DNA from 3 places in the Mesoterricola sp. JemC181 genome. Region 2 is predicted to be linked to each of the others. Evidence: riboswitches for the same ligand, from Rfam matches in the RefSeq annotation. Region 2 holds a riboswitch; each other region holds the start of a gene.

Region 1 (4,892 bases), 2.5 Mb from region 2:
CCTGCAGGTCGCGCACCGCTGCCAGGGGCAGCACCACCGCTCCCGAGCGGTGCCCCAGGCGGATCTCCACGGACACGGTCATGTCCGGCCGGAGGAAGGCCGGCGGGGCGGGGACCTTCAGCTTGAGATCGACCGTGCCGCGCTGGGCGTCCACGGCGGGGGCGATGTAGGCGACCTCCCCGCCGAACCGTTCCAGGGGCCGCGCGTCGGTGCTGGCCGTGGCCTGCTGCCCCAGGGCGAGCGCGCCCAGGTGCTTCTCGTCGGGCTGCACCAGGAGCTGGAGCGGTTCGTCGAGGCTCAGGGTGTAGAGCACCTTGCCGGGCTGCACCAGGTCCCCCGCCTCCACGGCGCGGGTGAGCACCACGCCCCGGGCCGGGGCGGCGACCCGCATCTGCCTCAGCTTGGCGCCGGCCAGGTCCACCGCGGCCACCGCGGCGCGCAGGTCGGCACCGCCCTGGGCGCTGCGGGCCTGGGCCAGGGCCCCCTCCCGGCCCGCCAGGGCCGTCTCGAACGCCTTGCGGAGCTCATCGGTCTGGCTGGCGCTGAGGATGCCGTCCCGGGCCAGACGCTGGCCCCGCTCCCAGGCCAGGCGCGCCTGCACCAGGGCGCTGTCGGCCTGGTCCAGGGCCGCCCGGGCCGAGGGCGCCGCGCTCTCCTTGAGCTGGTCCAGCCTCGCCTGGGCCTGGGCCAGCGCCGCCCGCTGCTCCGAGTCCTCCAGTTCCGCCAGCACCTGCCCCGCCTCCACCCGGTCCCCCTCCTCCACCAGCCTGCGGGAGACGACGCTGGCCTGCAGCGCCCCCAGGGAGACGCGCCGGGGCGCCAGGACCCGGCCGTTGAGCACCAGCGTCCGCACGAGGTCGCGGCGCGCCACCCGCACCGCCTCGAGGGCCGGTCCCAGGAGGAGGCGCGGCAGGAAGGCGGCCAGCACCAGCGCAAGGCCGCAAAGGGCCGCTCCTCGTAGAACGGTGGACCTGGACATCCGGCACTCCTCGGGTAGAAGGATCCTTCCATGGCGAGTTCATTAAATCAACACATTCCCCAGCGTTTGGAACGCAATCCAACGGATGTTGAATCAACTCTGGCCACACCAAAAAATATTTATTTAATACTTTAGCCACCCCTCCCCGGCGCAGGCGCCCTGCCACCGGAAGAAGAGGTTAAAAGTTATTATAATTATCTTTGTCTATCCAAGCGCCTGCCGGAGATCCTCCACCAGGTCCCCGGGATCCTCGATGCCCACCGAGAGGCGGATGAGGCCGTCGCCGATGCCGGCGTTCCTGCGGGCCTCCGGGGTCATGGACGCGTGGGTCATGCTGGCGGGGTGGGCCACGAGGCTCTCCACGCCGCCCAGGCTCTCGGCCAGGGTGAACCAGTGCAGGGCCAGGAGGACCCGGTTCACCGCGGCCGGGGTGGCGTCCTTCAGCTCGAAGCTGAGCATGGCGCCGAAGCCCTTCTGCTGGGCCCGGGCCAGGGCGTGCTGGGGGTGGGTGGGCAGGCCGGGGTAGTTCACGGAGGCCACGGCGGGGTGGGCGGCCAGCGCCTGGGCCACGGCCAGGGCCCCCGCCTCGTGGGCCAGCATGCGCACCCGGAGGGTCTTGAGGCCGCGCAGCACCAGGTAGCAGTCGTGGGGGCTCTGGCTGGTGCCCAGGAGGTTGTTCATGGCGGCGATGCGCTGGGCCAGGGCCTCGCGGCCGGGGCCCGCCACCACGGCGCCGCCCACCACGTCGCTGTGGCCGTTGAGGTACTTGGTGGTGCTGTGCACCACCAGGTCCGCCCCGAAGTCGAAGGGCCGCTGGAGGACGGGGGAGAGGAAGGTGTTGTCCACCACCAGCAGCGCGCCCGCACCCGCGGCGATTCCGGCCAGGGCGCCCAGGTCCGAGAGGCGCAGGAGGGGGTTGGAGGGGGTCTCGACCCAGATCATCCGGGTGTTGGGGCGCAGCGCCGCCCGCACCGCCGCGGCGTCGGCCAGGTCCAGGTAGGTGACCTCCAGGCCGTAGACCTTGCGGGCGTGCTCCAGGGTGCGGAAGGTGCCGCCGTAGCAGTCCACGGTGCAGAGCACGTGGCTGCCGTGCTCCAGGAGGTTCAGGGCCACGAGGACCGCGCTCATGCCCGAGCTGGTGCAGGTGGCTCCCGAGCCCCCCTCCAGGGTGGCGATGGCCGTCTCCAGGCGCTCCCGGGTGGGGTTGCCGCTGCGGGTGTAGTCGAAGCCGCCGTTGCTGCCGATGTCCGAGAAGGCGAAGGTGCTGGTGAGGTAGAGGGGAGGCGTCACGGCCCCGTAGGCGGGGTCCGGCTGGGAGCCGGCGTGGATGCACTGGGTGCCGGGTCCGGCCCCGGCCAGGAGGTCCGCCCTCCGGGCCCAGCCCGCCACGGGCTCCGTGCCCGGGGGCACGACCGTGAAATGGTAGGCCGGGTTGCCGGGCACGTTGCTGTCGAGGTGGTTGTCGCTCATGGGGTCCTCCGGGTGGGAGGATCGCCGCCGTTCCGGCCCGATCGTGGGGAATCCCTGATTCGTCAGCTCGCTGCAGCTCGCCATCTTCCCCCGGCTTGCGCCGCAGGCAGGAATTGGCACCTTGCCCGGAAGCAGGTTGCCAAGGTTTCACAGGGCCCGTCCCTCCACCTTTCTGGATATCGCGCTATGGAACTGGCAAGGATCCGCAAAGAACAAGAGTGCCGCAGGGCCGGGTTCCGCGCAAAGGCGAAAAAAAACCGATCGGAACCGGAACCCGCCCAGCCGGAAATGGGCTAGGGTGGACAAGGCCCCCTCCACCGCCCCCACCCGGAATCCCCATGCACACGACCCTCTACGACCTCCTCCCCCAGGCAGCCGGCGCCGGCAGCGACGAACTGCTCGGCCGGTTCCTGGAGTACGTGGAAGGCCGGCGCCTCACCCTCTACCCCGCCCAGGAGGCCGCCATCCTCGAACTGTTCGAGGGGAAGAACGTCATCCTCAACACGCCCACGGGGTCGGGCAAGTCCCTGGTGGCGGCGGCGCTGCACTTCAAGGCCCTGGCCCAGGGGCGGCGCTCCATCTACACCTGCCCCATCAAGGCCCTGGTCAACGAGAAGTGGCTGGCCCTGTGCCGGGACTTCGGGCCCGAGAACGTGGGGCTCAGCACGGGCGACGCCTCGGTGAACCGGGACGCGCCGATCCTCTGCTGCACCGCCGAGATCCTGGCCAACATCGCCCTGCGCGAGGGCGCGGACGCCGACGTGCGGGACGTGATCATGGACGAGTTCCACTACTACGCCGACCGGGAGCGGGGCGTGGCGTGGCAGGTGCCGCTGCTCACGCTGCCCCAGTGCCGGTTCCTGCTCATGTCCGCCACCCTGGGCGACACGGCCTTCTTCGAGGAGGAGCTGACCCGGCTCACGGGAACCCCCACGGTCTCGGTGAAATCCACGGACCGCCCGGTGCCCCTGGGCTTCACCTACGCCGAATCCCCGCTCTCGCTCACCCTGGAGCGCCTGGTGGAGGAGGGCAAGGCGCCCATCTACCTGGTGCACTTCACCCAGCTGGAGGCGGCCACCAGCGCCCAGGACTTCACCAGCATCAACCTCTGCACGAAGGAGGAGAAGGCCGCCATCCAGAAGGAGATGGAGGGCTTCAAGTTCAACAGCCCCTACGGCCCGGACCTCAAGCGTTGGCTGCGCCACGGCATCGGGCTGCACCATGCGGGGCTCCTGCCCAAGTACCGCATCCTGGTGGAGCAGCTGGCCCAGAAGGGCCTCCTGAAGGTCATCTGCGGCACGGACACCCTGGGGGTCGGCATCAACGTGCCGATCCGCACGGTGCTCTTCACCAAGCTGTGCAAGTACGACGGGCAGAAGACGGGCATCCTGAGCGCGCGGGACTTCCACCAGATCTCGGGCCGGGCGGGGCGCAAGGGCTTCGACGACGTGGGCTGGGTGGTGGCCCAGGCCCCCGAGCACTGGATCGAGAACATGAAGCTGGCCGCCAAGGCCGCCGCCGGCGGCCGGAAGTACACCAGGCGCCTGCCGCCGGAGCGGAACTTCACGAACTGGGACAAGCAGACCTTCGAGAGGCTCGTGGCGGCCCAGCCGGAGCGCCTGGTGTCGCGGTTCCAGGTGACCCACGGCATGCTGCTCAACGTCCTGAGCCGCCGCGGGGACGGCTGCGGCGCCATGCGCGGGCTCATCCGGGGCTGCCACGACAACGAGCGCGCGAAGGCGGCCCATTTCAGGCGCGGCTGGCAGCTGTTCCGCGCCCTGCTGGACCGGAAGATCGTGGAGTTCACGGGCGAGGGCCACAACCTGCGGGTGAACGTGGACCTGCAGGACGACTTCTCCATGAACCAGACCCTCAGCCTCTACCTGCTCGACACGATCCCGCTCCTGGATCCGGACAGCCCCGAGTACGCCCTGGACCTCATCACCCTGGTGGAGTCCATCCTGGAGAACCCCGAGGTCATCCTGCGCAAGCAGCTGGACCGCCTCAAGGGCCGGCGCGTGGCCGAGATGAAGATGGCCGGCATCGAGTACGAGGAGCGCATGGCCGAGCTGGAGAAGCTCGAGTACCCCAAGCCCCAGCGCGATTTCATCTACGGCACCTTCAACGCCTTCGCCGTCAAGCACCCATGGGTGGGCGAGGAGAACATCCGCCCCAAGTCCATCGCCCGGGAGATGTTCGAGGACTACCGCTCCTTCTCCGACTACGTGCGCGAGTACGACATCCAGCGCTCGGAAGGCCTCCTCCTGCGCCACCTGAACAGCGTGTTCAAGGTGCTGGCCCAGACCGTGCCCGATTCCGCCAAGAGCGAGGAAGTGAGGGAGATGGAGCTCTACCTGGGCGCCATGCTCCGCCAGGTGGACTCCAGCCTCCTGGACGAGTGGGAGAAGATGCGCGACGGGAGCTACCGCCCCGGGGAAGCCGC
Region 2 (4,892 bases):
CGAGCTGGTGGTGCCCCTGGCCCTGGCGGCCGCGGCCGCCGGCGCCGACGGCCTCATCGTCGAGGCCCACCCCAACCCCTCCGAGGCCCTGTGCGACAAGGACCAGGCCCTCACCCGCGAGGACATGGCGGCGCTGTATGCTGGTCTGCGACCCATCGTGGATTCCCAGGGGAAGAAATGGTGACCCTCAACACCCGCGCCGGCAGCGCCGGCCTCTCGCCCACCATGGCCGGGGCCTCGGCGCCCTGCCTCCACCCGGACCCCGTGGACCTCACGGTGGGCGAGCCCGAGGGCCTGCCCCCCGTGGCCGTGCGCGAAGCCGCGGCCCGGGCCGCCCTGGAGGGCCGAACCCGCTACGGCCCCGCCCAGGGCCTGCCCGCCCTGCGCGAGCTCCTGGCCGCCGACCTGACCCGGCGGGACGGGGTCCCCCGCACCGCCGACAACCTCCTCGTCACCGCCGGCGGCAAGCCCGCCATCCTCGACGCCCTCCGGTGCGTCCTGGAGCCCGGGGACGAGGTGCTGATCTTCGCCCCCTACTGGCCCACCTTCAAGGACCAGGTGGCCTGGGCCGGAGGCACTCCGGTCATCGTGCCGCCGGGCCCGGACCTCCTGCCCGCGGAGGGCGCCCTGGACCGGGCGCTGGGCCCGCGCACCCGCGCCGTCATCCTCAACCAGCCCTCCAACCCCACCGGGAGGGTGTGGGACCTCCCGCGCCTCCACGACCTGGCCGACGTCATCCTGGAGCGCGACCTCTGGCTGGTGCTGGACCAGGTGTACGGCACCCTCACCCTGGACGGCCCCGAGCTCCCCTTCCTGCGCACCTGCCCCGACCTGGCCGACCGCACCCTCCTGGTGGAGAGCTTCTCCAAGCGCTTCGCCATGACCGGCTACCGCCTGGGCGCCGCCGCCGGCCCCCTGGGCCTCATCCGCGCCATGACCAGCCTGGGCTCCACCAGCGTCACCCACCCCAGCATGATCAGCCAGCACGCCGGCATCGCCGCGCTGGGCCTGGACGGCGCCTTCGAGCGGGAGATGGCCGAGGGCCTCCGGGTCCGCCGGGACCGGCTCCAGGAGGGCCTGAACGCCATCCGGGGCATCCGCTGCGGCCGCCCCGAGGGGGCGATCTACCTCTTCCCCCACGTGGCCGAATGGATGGAGGCCCACGGCGTCGCCTCGGACCCGGAACTCACGGCGCGCCTCCGGGACGAGGCCGGGGTTAAGGTGCTGCCCGGCACCGCCTTCGGCGCGCCCGGGTACCTTCGCATCTCCATCGCCGCGTCCCTGGAGGCGCTGGACAAGGCGCTGGAGCGCATGCGGACCTTCTTCGGGTAGCGGACGTTTGGGAATCGACCCGGCTGAAAACCCTTCTCTGCGAGTGTGATCGCTTTCCCGGCCCATCCGCGGCATCCGATAAGCGGGCGGCTTGCACCTCGAAAAGACTGAACCCACAGGCGCAGAGGATTAAATCCCTTTCATCCCATCAATCCAATTTATCCCCGTTCCAGCAGGGCAAGTGCCGGGATGGGTCCGTGATGGCGGGTGGCCTGCGCGCCGTTTCCCTGCAGGCTTGCCCTGCCAGGACAGGGATGAATTGAGGGGAAAAGGCAGGATGAAGCCCATTTACGCCTTTGCCGGGGTTTGCCGACAGGCCCTGGCCCACGAAAAAGCCGGGCCCCGACGGGGCCCGGCTTGACTGGGGAATGCCGTCAGACCCGGACTTCCAGCCCCTTGACCGCCGCGGCGAGGGCCTCGGCCTTGTCCGTGCGCTCCCAAGGGAACCCGTCCCGGCCGAAGTGCCCGTAGCTGGCGGTGTCCCGGTAGATGGGCCGCAGGAGGTCGAGGGTGGTGATGATGCCCTTGGGGCTCAGGTCGAAGTGCTCGGCCACGAGCTTCTCCAGCTGGGCGTCGGAAATGACGCCCGTGCCGAAGGTGGTGACCATCACGCTCACGGGCTTGGCCACGCCGATGGCGTAGGCCACCTGCAGCTGGCAGCGGGAGGCCAGGCCCGCGGCGACGATGTTCTTGGCCACGTACCGCGCGGCGTAGGCCGCGGAGCGGTCCACCTTCGAGGGGTCCTTGCCGGAGAAGGCGCCGCCGCCGTGGGGGGCGGAGCCGCCGTAGGTGTCCACGATGATCTTGCGGCCCGTGAGTCCGCAGTCGCCCTGGGGGCCGCCCACGACGAACTTGCCGGTGGGGTTGACGAGGTACTCGGTGCCCTTGAGCCAGGCCGCGGGCATGACGGGCTTGATGATCTCCTCGATCACCGCGTCCCGGAGCACCTCGTAGGGGACGTCCTCGGCATGCTGGGTGGAGACCACGATGCTCTCGGCCCCCACGGGGCGGCCGTCGACGTAGCGCAGGGTGACCTGCGACTTGGCGTCGGGGCGGAGCCACGCGAAGCGGCCCTCCTTGCGGAGCTTCGCCTGGCGCTCCATGATGCGGTGCGCGTAGTGGATGGGAGCGGGCATGAGCGCGTCGGTCTCGTCGCAGGCGTAGCCGAACATGAGACCCTGGTCGCCGGCGCCCTGCTCCTTGTGGAGCCCTTCGCCCTCGGTGACGCCCTGGCTGATGTTCTGGGACTGCTTGTCGTAGCAGACCATGACGGCGCAGCCGCGGTAGTCGATGCCGTAGTCGGTGCTGTCGTAGCCGATGTCCTTCAGGACGCCGCGGGCGATCTGGATGTAGTCCACCACCGCGTTGGTGGTGATCTCGCCGGCCATGACGACCAGGCCCGTGTTGCACAGGGTCTCCGCCGCGACCCGGGACTTGGGGTCCTGGGCGAGGCAGGCGTCCAGGACCGCGTCCGAGATCTGGTCGGAGACCTTGTCGGGATGGCCTTCGGAGACGGACTCCGAGGTGAAAAGGTAGTTGCTCGACATCATGCGCTCCAGGGGTTTCAGGTTGGTCTCCTGCGCATGGAACCCGTAGGTCCAGGGCACCGCAGCTTCCTGCTCGGTTGCCGACCCCTTTCAGGGCACTCTACATGCACTGCCATTCTTGGGCTGGCCCCCGGTTTTGTCAACCCGCCGGTGGCAAGCGGGCGGCCCCTCAACGGCTGGCCGGCGGCACGATTCCGTTCATGCGGAGGTACACCACGATCTGCCCGTAGTGGTCCATCGTGTGGGCCAGCAGGATGTTCGCGAGGGCCACGCGGGACGTGTCGCCCTCGCCGAAGGGGGACTTGATGGCCACCAGCGCGTTCCGGTCGTTGATGGACTTGAGCGCCTTGTGGACGTACTCATACGAGCCTTTCAAGTAGGCCAGGACTTCCGCCTTCTCCTTCAGGGCGGCGGGACCGTCCCCCTTGCCCACGTCCACCGGGGGCTTCTCCCCGAGGATGACCGAGCCCACCCAGTAGTTGACCGCGCCCACGTGCTTGGCCTGGGCGGCGACGTCGCGGACGCCCTTGAACTCGCCCGCGGTGGGCACGAAGGCGAACTTCGACTCGGGCATGGCTTCCAGGGCGGGGACGAACTCCTTCTCCGCGTAGCCGAGGGATCCGTCCAGGGTCACGCCCAGAGGCTTGTCGAGCTTGGGGGGTTCGGCGTACTGGGCGGTGAGGTTGGAGGCGGCGAGAAGAGCCGCGAGGACCGTGGCGTTCCTGATCATGACTTCCTCCTCTGGGTGCTAGTCCGGGGACAGGGTGGCGCCGGGCAGGTCCGTCCCCACGGGAACGCCGCCCAGCTTCTGGAACAGCATCGACAGGCCGACCACCAGCACGCAGCCGACGACGTTGTACCAAAGGAATGAGATGCCGCTGAAGAGGAAACATGCCAGGACGGCGGCCTCCGCCGCCAGGGCCGCCCAGAACGCGCTGCCCCCCCGCACCCCCTTGAGGTAGAAGGCCACCAGGAAGATCCCGAGGATGGTCCCGTAGAAGAGGGACCCCAGGATGTTGACCGCCTCCACCAGGGAGCCCAGGCGGCTCGCGTACTCCGCGAAGGCGATGGCGAAGCACCCCCACCCGAAGGTGGCCAGCCTCGACACCCACATCTCGCCCCGGGTGTCGGCCCCCCCCGCGTAGCGGCGCCACAGGTCCACCACCGTGGTGGCTCCCAGGGCGTTGATCTCCGCGGACATGGAGGACATGGAGGCCGAGAACACCGCGGCCAGCACCAGGCCCACGAGGCCGGCCGGAAGGCTGTGGAGGACGTACCAGAGGAAGACGTAGTTGGTGTCGCTGGGGTTCACGGAGGGGTCCGCCCGGCGCATGATGCCCACGGCCTCGCTGCGCTTCTGCGCGGCCCTGGCGTCGGCCCGGAGCAGCTCCTCCCGGGCCTCGGGAAGGGACCCCTCCCCGTGGCGGGCCCGGATGAAGCCCTCCGCCCGGGCCGCGCGGTCCGCCAGCGCCGCGCCGTAGGCCTCCTGGGCCCTCCGGAATTCGGGCGCCGCCTCGCTGGCGAGCACCCGCTTCACCGGACCGGGGTTGAAGAAGACCGGGGGCGCGGTGAACTGGTAGGCCACGAACACCATGGCCCCCACCAGCAGGATCAGGAACTGCATGGGCACCTTGAACAGGCCGTTGGCCAGGAGCCCCATGCGGCTCTGGGCCACGGAGCTGCCCGAGAGGTAGCGCTGCACCTGGGACTGGTCGGTGCCGAAGTAGGAGAGGGCCAGGAAGAACCCGCCCACGAGGCCCGACCACAGGTTGTAGCGGTTCTTCAGGTCGAAGGAGAAGTCGATGGCGTTGAGCCGCCCCAGGCTCCCGGCCACGTGCAGGGCGTCGCCGAACGACACCCCCTGCGGCAGCCGGTGCACCACCATCACGCCCGCGCCCACCATGCCGCAGGTGATGATGAGCATCTGCCAGCTCTGGGCCCAGGACACCGCGCGGGTTCCGCCGGTGACGGTGTAGATCATCACCAGGGTCCCCACCAGCACGAGGTTCACGT
Region 3 (4,892 bases), 1.2 Mb from region 2:
TGGCCACCACCAGGCCGAAGCCCGCGCGGCTCACCGGCGCCAGGGCGTCGGCATGGAGCACCTTGGCCCCGAAGGCCGACAGGGCCGCGGCCTCCCGGAGGCTCATGACCGGGATGGGCCGGGCCTCGGGCACCAGGCTGGGGTCGGCGCTGAGCACGCCGTCCACGTCCGTCCAGATCTGCACCTCGGAAGCGCCCAGGGCCTCGCCCAGCAGGGTGGCGCTGGTGTCGGAGCCGCCCCGGCCCAGGGTCGTGGTGGACCCGTCCGGGGCCGTGCCCAGGAAGCCCTGGGTGACCCACAGGGCGCCCTTGGCCAGGCCCTCCCGCCAGGGCCCGGCGGCCTCCCGGATGCGCTCGAGGTCGGGCCGGGCCCTGCCGTGGCGGGCGTCGGTGCGAAGCGCCTCCCGCACGTCCCGGAACGTGGCCGGCAGGCCCCGGCGCCCCAGCAGGGTCTCCAGGAGCCGCGCCGACAGGGTCTCGCCCAGGGCGAGGGCGGCGTCGCGGGAACGGGGGGAGGCCTCCCACAGGAGGCCCATGCCCTGCAGCAGGCCCGCCAGGGACTGGAACAGGGGCTCCCAGTGGGGGCGGACCGCCTCGTCCACGCCCAGCGCCCGGGCCGTGGCCCAGTGCCGGGCCTCCAGGGCGATGCGGGCCGCGCCCGCGGCCTCCAGGTCCCCCTTGGCCGAGGCGTTGATGGCCTTCAGGATCAGGTCCGTGGTGCCCGACAGGGCCGAGACCACCACGAGGCCCCCCTGGGGGAGCTCCTGGCCGATGATCGTCGCCGCCAGTTCCAGGGCCTCCCGGGTTCCGACGCTGGTTCCTCCGAACTTGAGAACTTTCAAGGCAGTACCTCCTTCAGCCAGGCTTTCACCTGGTCCCACTCGATGAGGAAGGCATCGTGCCCGTGGGGGCTCCGCACCCAGCGGGCCTCCCCCAGGCGCTCCGCCTTCCGGGCGGCTTCGATGAGTTCAATCAGGCAGGCCTGGGAGAAGAGCATGTCCCCCTCCAGGCCCAGGACGTGGAGCGTGGCGCCCATGCGCGCCAGGACCTCGGGCAGGCTGCCCCGGCCCCGGGTGAGGTCGTGGTTGTCCATGGCGTCCAGGAGGGCCACGTAGGCCGCCCGGGTGAACCGCGCCGCCAGGGCCCTGCCATGGAAAGCCAGCCATTCCTGCAGCTCGCTTGGAGCGGTGAAGCGCCCAGCCAGACCCGCGGGGCTCCGGAAGGTGAGCATGGCGACGCGCCGCGCCAGGGCGATGGCCTCGTCGTCGCCCAGGGAGGGGCTGGCCAGGATCGCGCGCTGGGCCTCGTTGGAGCCCCAGAGCCACGCGTCGGAGCGGCCCCCGCAGCCGATGACGCCCACGGCCTTGAAGCGCCCGGGCTCCAGGACGGCCAGCTCCAGCGCCACCATGCCCCCCAGGGATCCCCCCAGGAGGGCGTCGAAGGACAGGTCCCCGGCGCGGATCCACTGGGCCAGCACCTCGGCCTGGTACCGGGTGGACCAGCCGCCCCGGGGTTCCGGCCCTTCGGCGCCGTAGCAGCTCCCGGCGAGGTTGGGCGTCCACACGGTGGCCTCGGATGCCGCCAGGGGCGCGCCCGGCTCGAACATGGGCCCCCACCAGCCCTTCACCCCCGGCGCGTCGGCGGCGTCGGGGCCCCCGGTGAGCGCGTGGAGGAGCAGGACCCTGGCCGGCCCGTGCCCGGTGACGCGGAAGGCGGTGCGCACGCCCTCCGGGGAGAGGAAGGCCTGGGTCAAGCGTCCCCCCCGCACAGGGCCTGGTTCAGGTCCGCCTTCAGGTCGTCGATGTTCTCGAGGCCGATGGAGAGCCGGATGAGGTCGTCCGTGACGCCGTTGGTGGCGCGGTCCTCGGCGCTGAGCTGCTGGTGGGTCGTGGTGGCCGGGTGGATGATGAGGCTCTTGGCGTCGCCCACGTTGGCCAGGCGGGAGAAGAGCTCCACCGCGTTGATGACCTTGGCCCCGGCGGCCAGCCCCCCCTTCACGCCGAACGTGAGGATGCCGCCGAAGCCCGCGCCCTCCCGGAAGTAGCGCCGGGCCAGGGCGTGGCTCGGATGGCCGGGGAGGCCCGGGTAGTTGACCCAGGCCACCTGGGGGTGGGCCTCCAGCCACTGGGCGATGGCCAGGGCGTTGCTGCCGTGGCGGTCCATGCGGATGGGGAGGGTCTCGATGCCCTGGAGCAGAAGGAAGGCGTTGAAGGGCGACAGCGCGGGGCCGAAGTCCCGAAGGCCCTCCAGGCGGGCCTTGGCCGCGAAGGCCGCCGGACCCGCAACCTGGGTGAGGACGGCCCCGTGGTAGGAGGGGTTGGGCTGGGTGAACTCCGGGAACCTGCCGTTGGCCCAGTCGAAGTTGCCCCCGTCGACCAGCACGCCGCCGAGGCTCGTGCCGTGGCCCCCGAGGTACTTCGTCGCGCTGTGCACCACCAGGTTCGCGCCATGCTTCAGGGGCTGGCAGATCCAGGGGGAGGCCAGGGTGTTGTCCACGATGAGGGGCACCCCCGCCTCCTGGGCCACCGCCGCCAGGGCGTCGAAGTGGGGCACGTCCAGCTTGGGGTTGCCCAGCGCCTCCAGGTAGATGGCCTTGGTCTCCGGGCGCAGGGCCTTGCGGAAGGCGTCAGGGTCGGTACTGTCCACGAAGGTGACCGTGATGCCCAGGCGCTTGAAGCTCTGGCTGAAGAGGGTGTGGGTGCCCCCGTAGAGGTTGGTGCCGGCGATGAGGTGGTCCCCGGCCTGGGCCAGGGTCACCACCGCGAGGGTGATGGCGGCCTGGCCGGAGGCCGTGGCCACCGCCGCCACGCCGCCCTCCAGCTGGGCCACGCGCTTTTCCAGCACGTCCACCGTGGGGTTCCCGATGCGGGTGTAGATGTTGCCCGGCTCCTCCAGGCTGAACAGGCGCGCCCCGTGCTCCGTGGAGTCGAAGACGTAGCTGGTGGTCTGGTAGATGGGCACCGCGCGGCTGCGGGTGTCCCGGTCCGGGCTGTGCCCCCCGTGGAGGGCGATGGTCTCGAAGTGGGGCTGGTTCTGGCTCACGTTCGGCTCCAGGTGGATCTTCCCCCGCCCGCCGCGGGGGGGGAATGCTTGGGTCCTTGTCTCCCCGCTAGGGGCCTCCGGACAGGTCGAGGGAGCCTTCGGTTCCTCGCGAGCTTCACATGGACGGAGAGGGGCCCGAATAATTCGGGCCCCTCTCCGTCTGTGTCTTGGCAGTCACATCAGTTCGGTATCTATCCGGCTCGACGCATGCGTCCACCGGCAGGAATTGGCACCTTGCTCATCGCAGGTTGCCAAGGTTTCACAGGGCCCGTCCCTCCACCTTTCGTGATAGCTCACTATGGAACTGACAAAGAACTCAGAACCATCATGATGCGTGTTCGCTGCCCAGGAGTCAAGGCCTCAGGGTAGGCTGAAGCCATGCTCTCTTCGCTCCGCATCCAGAACCTGGCCCTGGTGGAAGACCTCGCCCTGGACTTCCAGGCCGGCTTCACCGTCCTCACCGGCGAGACCGGGGCCGGCAAGTCCCTCCTGGTGGACGCCCTCTCCCTGCTGGTGGGGGCCCGGGGCGACGGCGACATGGTGCGCCAGGGCACGGCCCGGGCCGTGGCCGAGACCGTGGTGGACGGCGCCTTCGAGGCCTGGCGGGCCTTCCTCGCCGACCGGGGCCTCCCCGAGGAGCAGCCCGTGGTGCTGCGCCGGGAGGTGGCCGCCAACGGCCGCAGCCGCGCCTGGATCAACGGCGGCGCCTGCAGCCTGACCGACCTGCGCGAGGCCGGGCGCATCTGGATGCGCCTCACCAGCCAGCACGACCACCAGTCCCTCCTGGCCGAGGAACGCCACCTGGGCCTCCTGGACGAGGTGCTGGGCATCAGCGCCGACCTGGCCGCCCAGGCGGGCGACGTGCGGGACGCCCAGGCCCGCCTGGCGGCCCGGAAGAAGAGCGAAAGCCAGCGCGCCGAGCGCCTGGAGTGGCTGGCCGAGCAGATCGCCGACCTGGAGAAACTGGCCCCCCGGGCCGGGGAGTGGGTGCAGCTGCGCAGCGAGCGCGAACCCCTGCGCCACGCCGTCCACCTGGAGTCCGCCTTCCGCGAGGGCGCCGAGGCCCTGCGCGACGCCCTGCGCCTGGTGGAGGACGCCCACCGCGCCCAGGCCCGCGCCGCCTCGATCCTGCCCGCCGCCCAGGTGGAAGTGGACCGCACCCGCTCGGCCCTGCTGGAGCTGGAGGACCTCCAGGCCCTGGCCCAGGACCAGGCCATCCGCTGGTCCCGGGAGGGCGTGGACCGCATCGAGGCCCTGGAGACCCGCCTAGCCCAGTTCGAGAAGCTGGCCCGGCGCCACCGCTGCGAGCCCGAGGAGCTCGCGGGCCGCCTGGAGGCGCTCCGCCGCGAGCAGGACGAACTGAACAACCACAGCTCCAGCCTGAGGGAACTCGAAGGCGGCCTGGCGAAGGCCTGCGAGGCCTACCGCGCCGCCGCCGAGGTCCTCCACGCCCACAGGGCCGGCCTCGTCCAGCCCCTGGAAAAGGACGTGCACCAGCGCCTGGGCCGCCTGGGGATGAACGGCTGCCGAATCCAGCTGCGCCTGGCCGTCGCCGAGGAACCCTCGAGCCCGGTCCTCCTGGCGGGCCTGCCCGTGAGGGTCTCCCCCCAGGGCTTCTCCACCGTGGCCATCTGGATCGAGCCCAACGTGGGCGAGGGCTTCCGCCCCCTGGCCAAGATCGCCTCGGGCGGCGAGCTGAGCCGCCTCATGCTGGCCATGCAGGGCGCCGGCATGGCGCTCGGCGCCGGCAGCCGGGACCCCCTGGTCCTGGTGCTGGACGAGGTGGACGCCGGCATCGGCGGCGAGACCGCCATCGCCGTGGGCGCCGCCGTGCGCGAGCTGGGCCGGAGC

What was found. A riboswitch is a leader RNA that binds a small molecule or an ion and turns the genes downstream of it on or off. The one in region 2 is predicted to bind S-adenosylmethionine.
Region 1: linked by a shared signal. The riboswitch ahead of ACZ5MC_RS16440 (trans-sulfuration enzyme family protein) and the one ahead of metK (methionine adenosyltransferase) in region 2 are both predicted to bind S-adenosylmethionine.
Region 3: linked by a shared signal. The riboswitch ahead of ACZ5MC_RS22035 (O-acetylhomoserine aminocarboxypropyltransferase/cysteine synthase family protein) and the one ahead of metK (methionine adenosyltransferase) in region 2 are both predicted to bind S-adenosylmethionine.

The regions. Positions count from the first base shown of each region.
Region 1 is NZ_AP045076.1:3,713,437-3,718,328, forward strand. Features, by position in the region: gene ACZ5MC_RS16435 (efflux RND transporter periplasmic adaptor subunit) at 1-979, opposite strand, end outside; gene ACZ5MC_RS16440 (trans-sulfuration enzyme family protein) at 1,184-2,449, opposite strand; SAM riboswitch class I at 2,527-2,632, opposite strand; gene ACZ5MC_RS16445 (DEAD/DEAH box helicase) at 2,788-4,892, shown strand, end outside.
Region 2 is NZ_AP045076.1:1,010,464-1,015,355, reverse strand. Features, by position in the region: gene aroF (3-deoxy-7-phosphoheptulonate synthase) at 1-184, shown strand, start outside; gene ACZ5MC_RS04590 (aminotransferase class I/II-fold pyridoxal phosphate-dependent enzyme) at 178-1,332, shown strand; gene metK (methionine adenosyltransferase) at 1,707-2,879, opposite strand; SAM-I-IV-variant riboswitch at 2,882-2,992, opposite strand; gene ACZ5MC_RS04580 (DinB family protein) at 3,049-3,609, opposite strand; gene ACZ5MC_RS04575 (sodium:solute symporter family protein) at 3,628-4,892, opposite strand, start outside.
Region 3 is NZ_AP045076.1:5,035,377-5,040,268, reverse strand. Features, by position in the region: gene ACZ5MC_RS22045 (aspartate kinase) at 1-841, opposite strand, end outside; gene ACZ5MC_RS22040 (alpha/beta fold hydrolase) at 838-1,752, opposite strand; gene ACZ5MC_RS22035 (O-acetylhomoserine aminocarboxypropyltransferase/cysteine synthase family protein) at 1,749-3,041, opposite strand; SAM riboswitch class I at 3,226-3,336, opposite strand; gene ACZ5MC_RS22030 (DNA repair protein RecN) at 3,420-4,892, shown strand, end outside.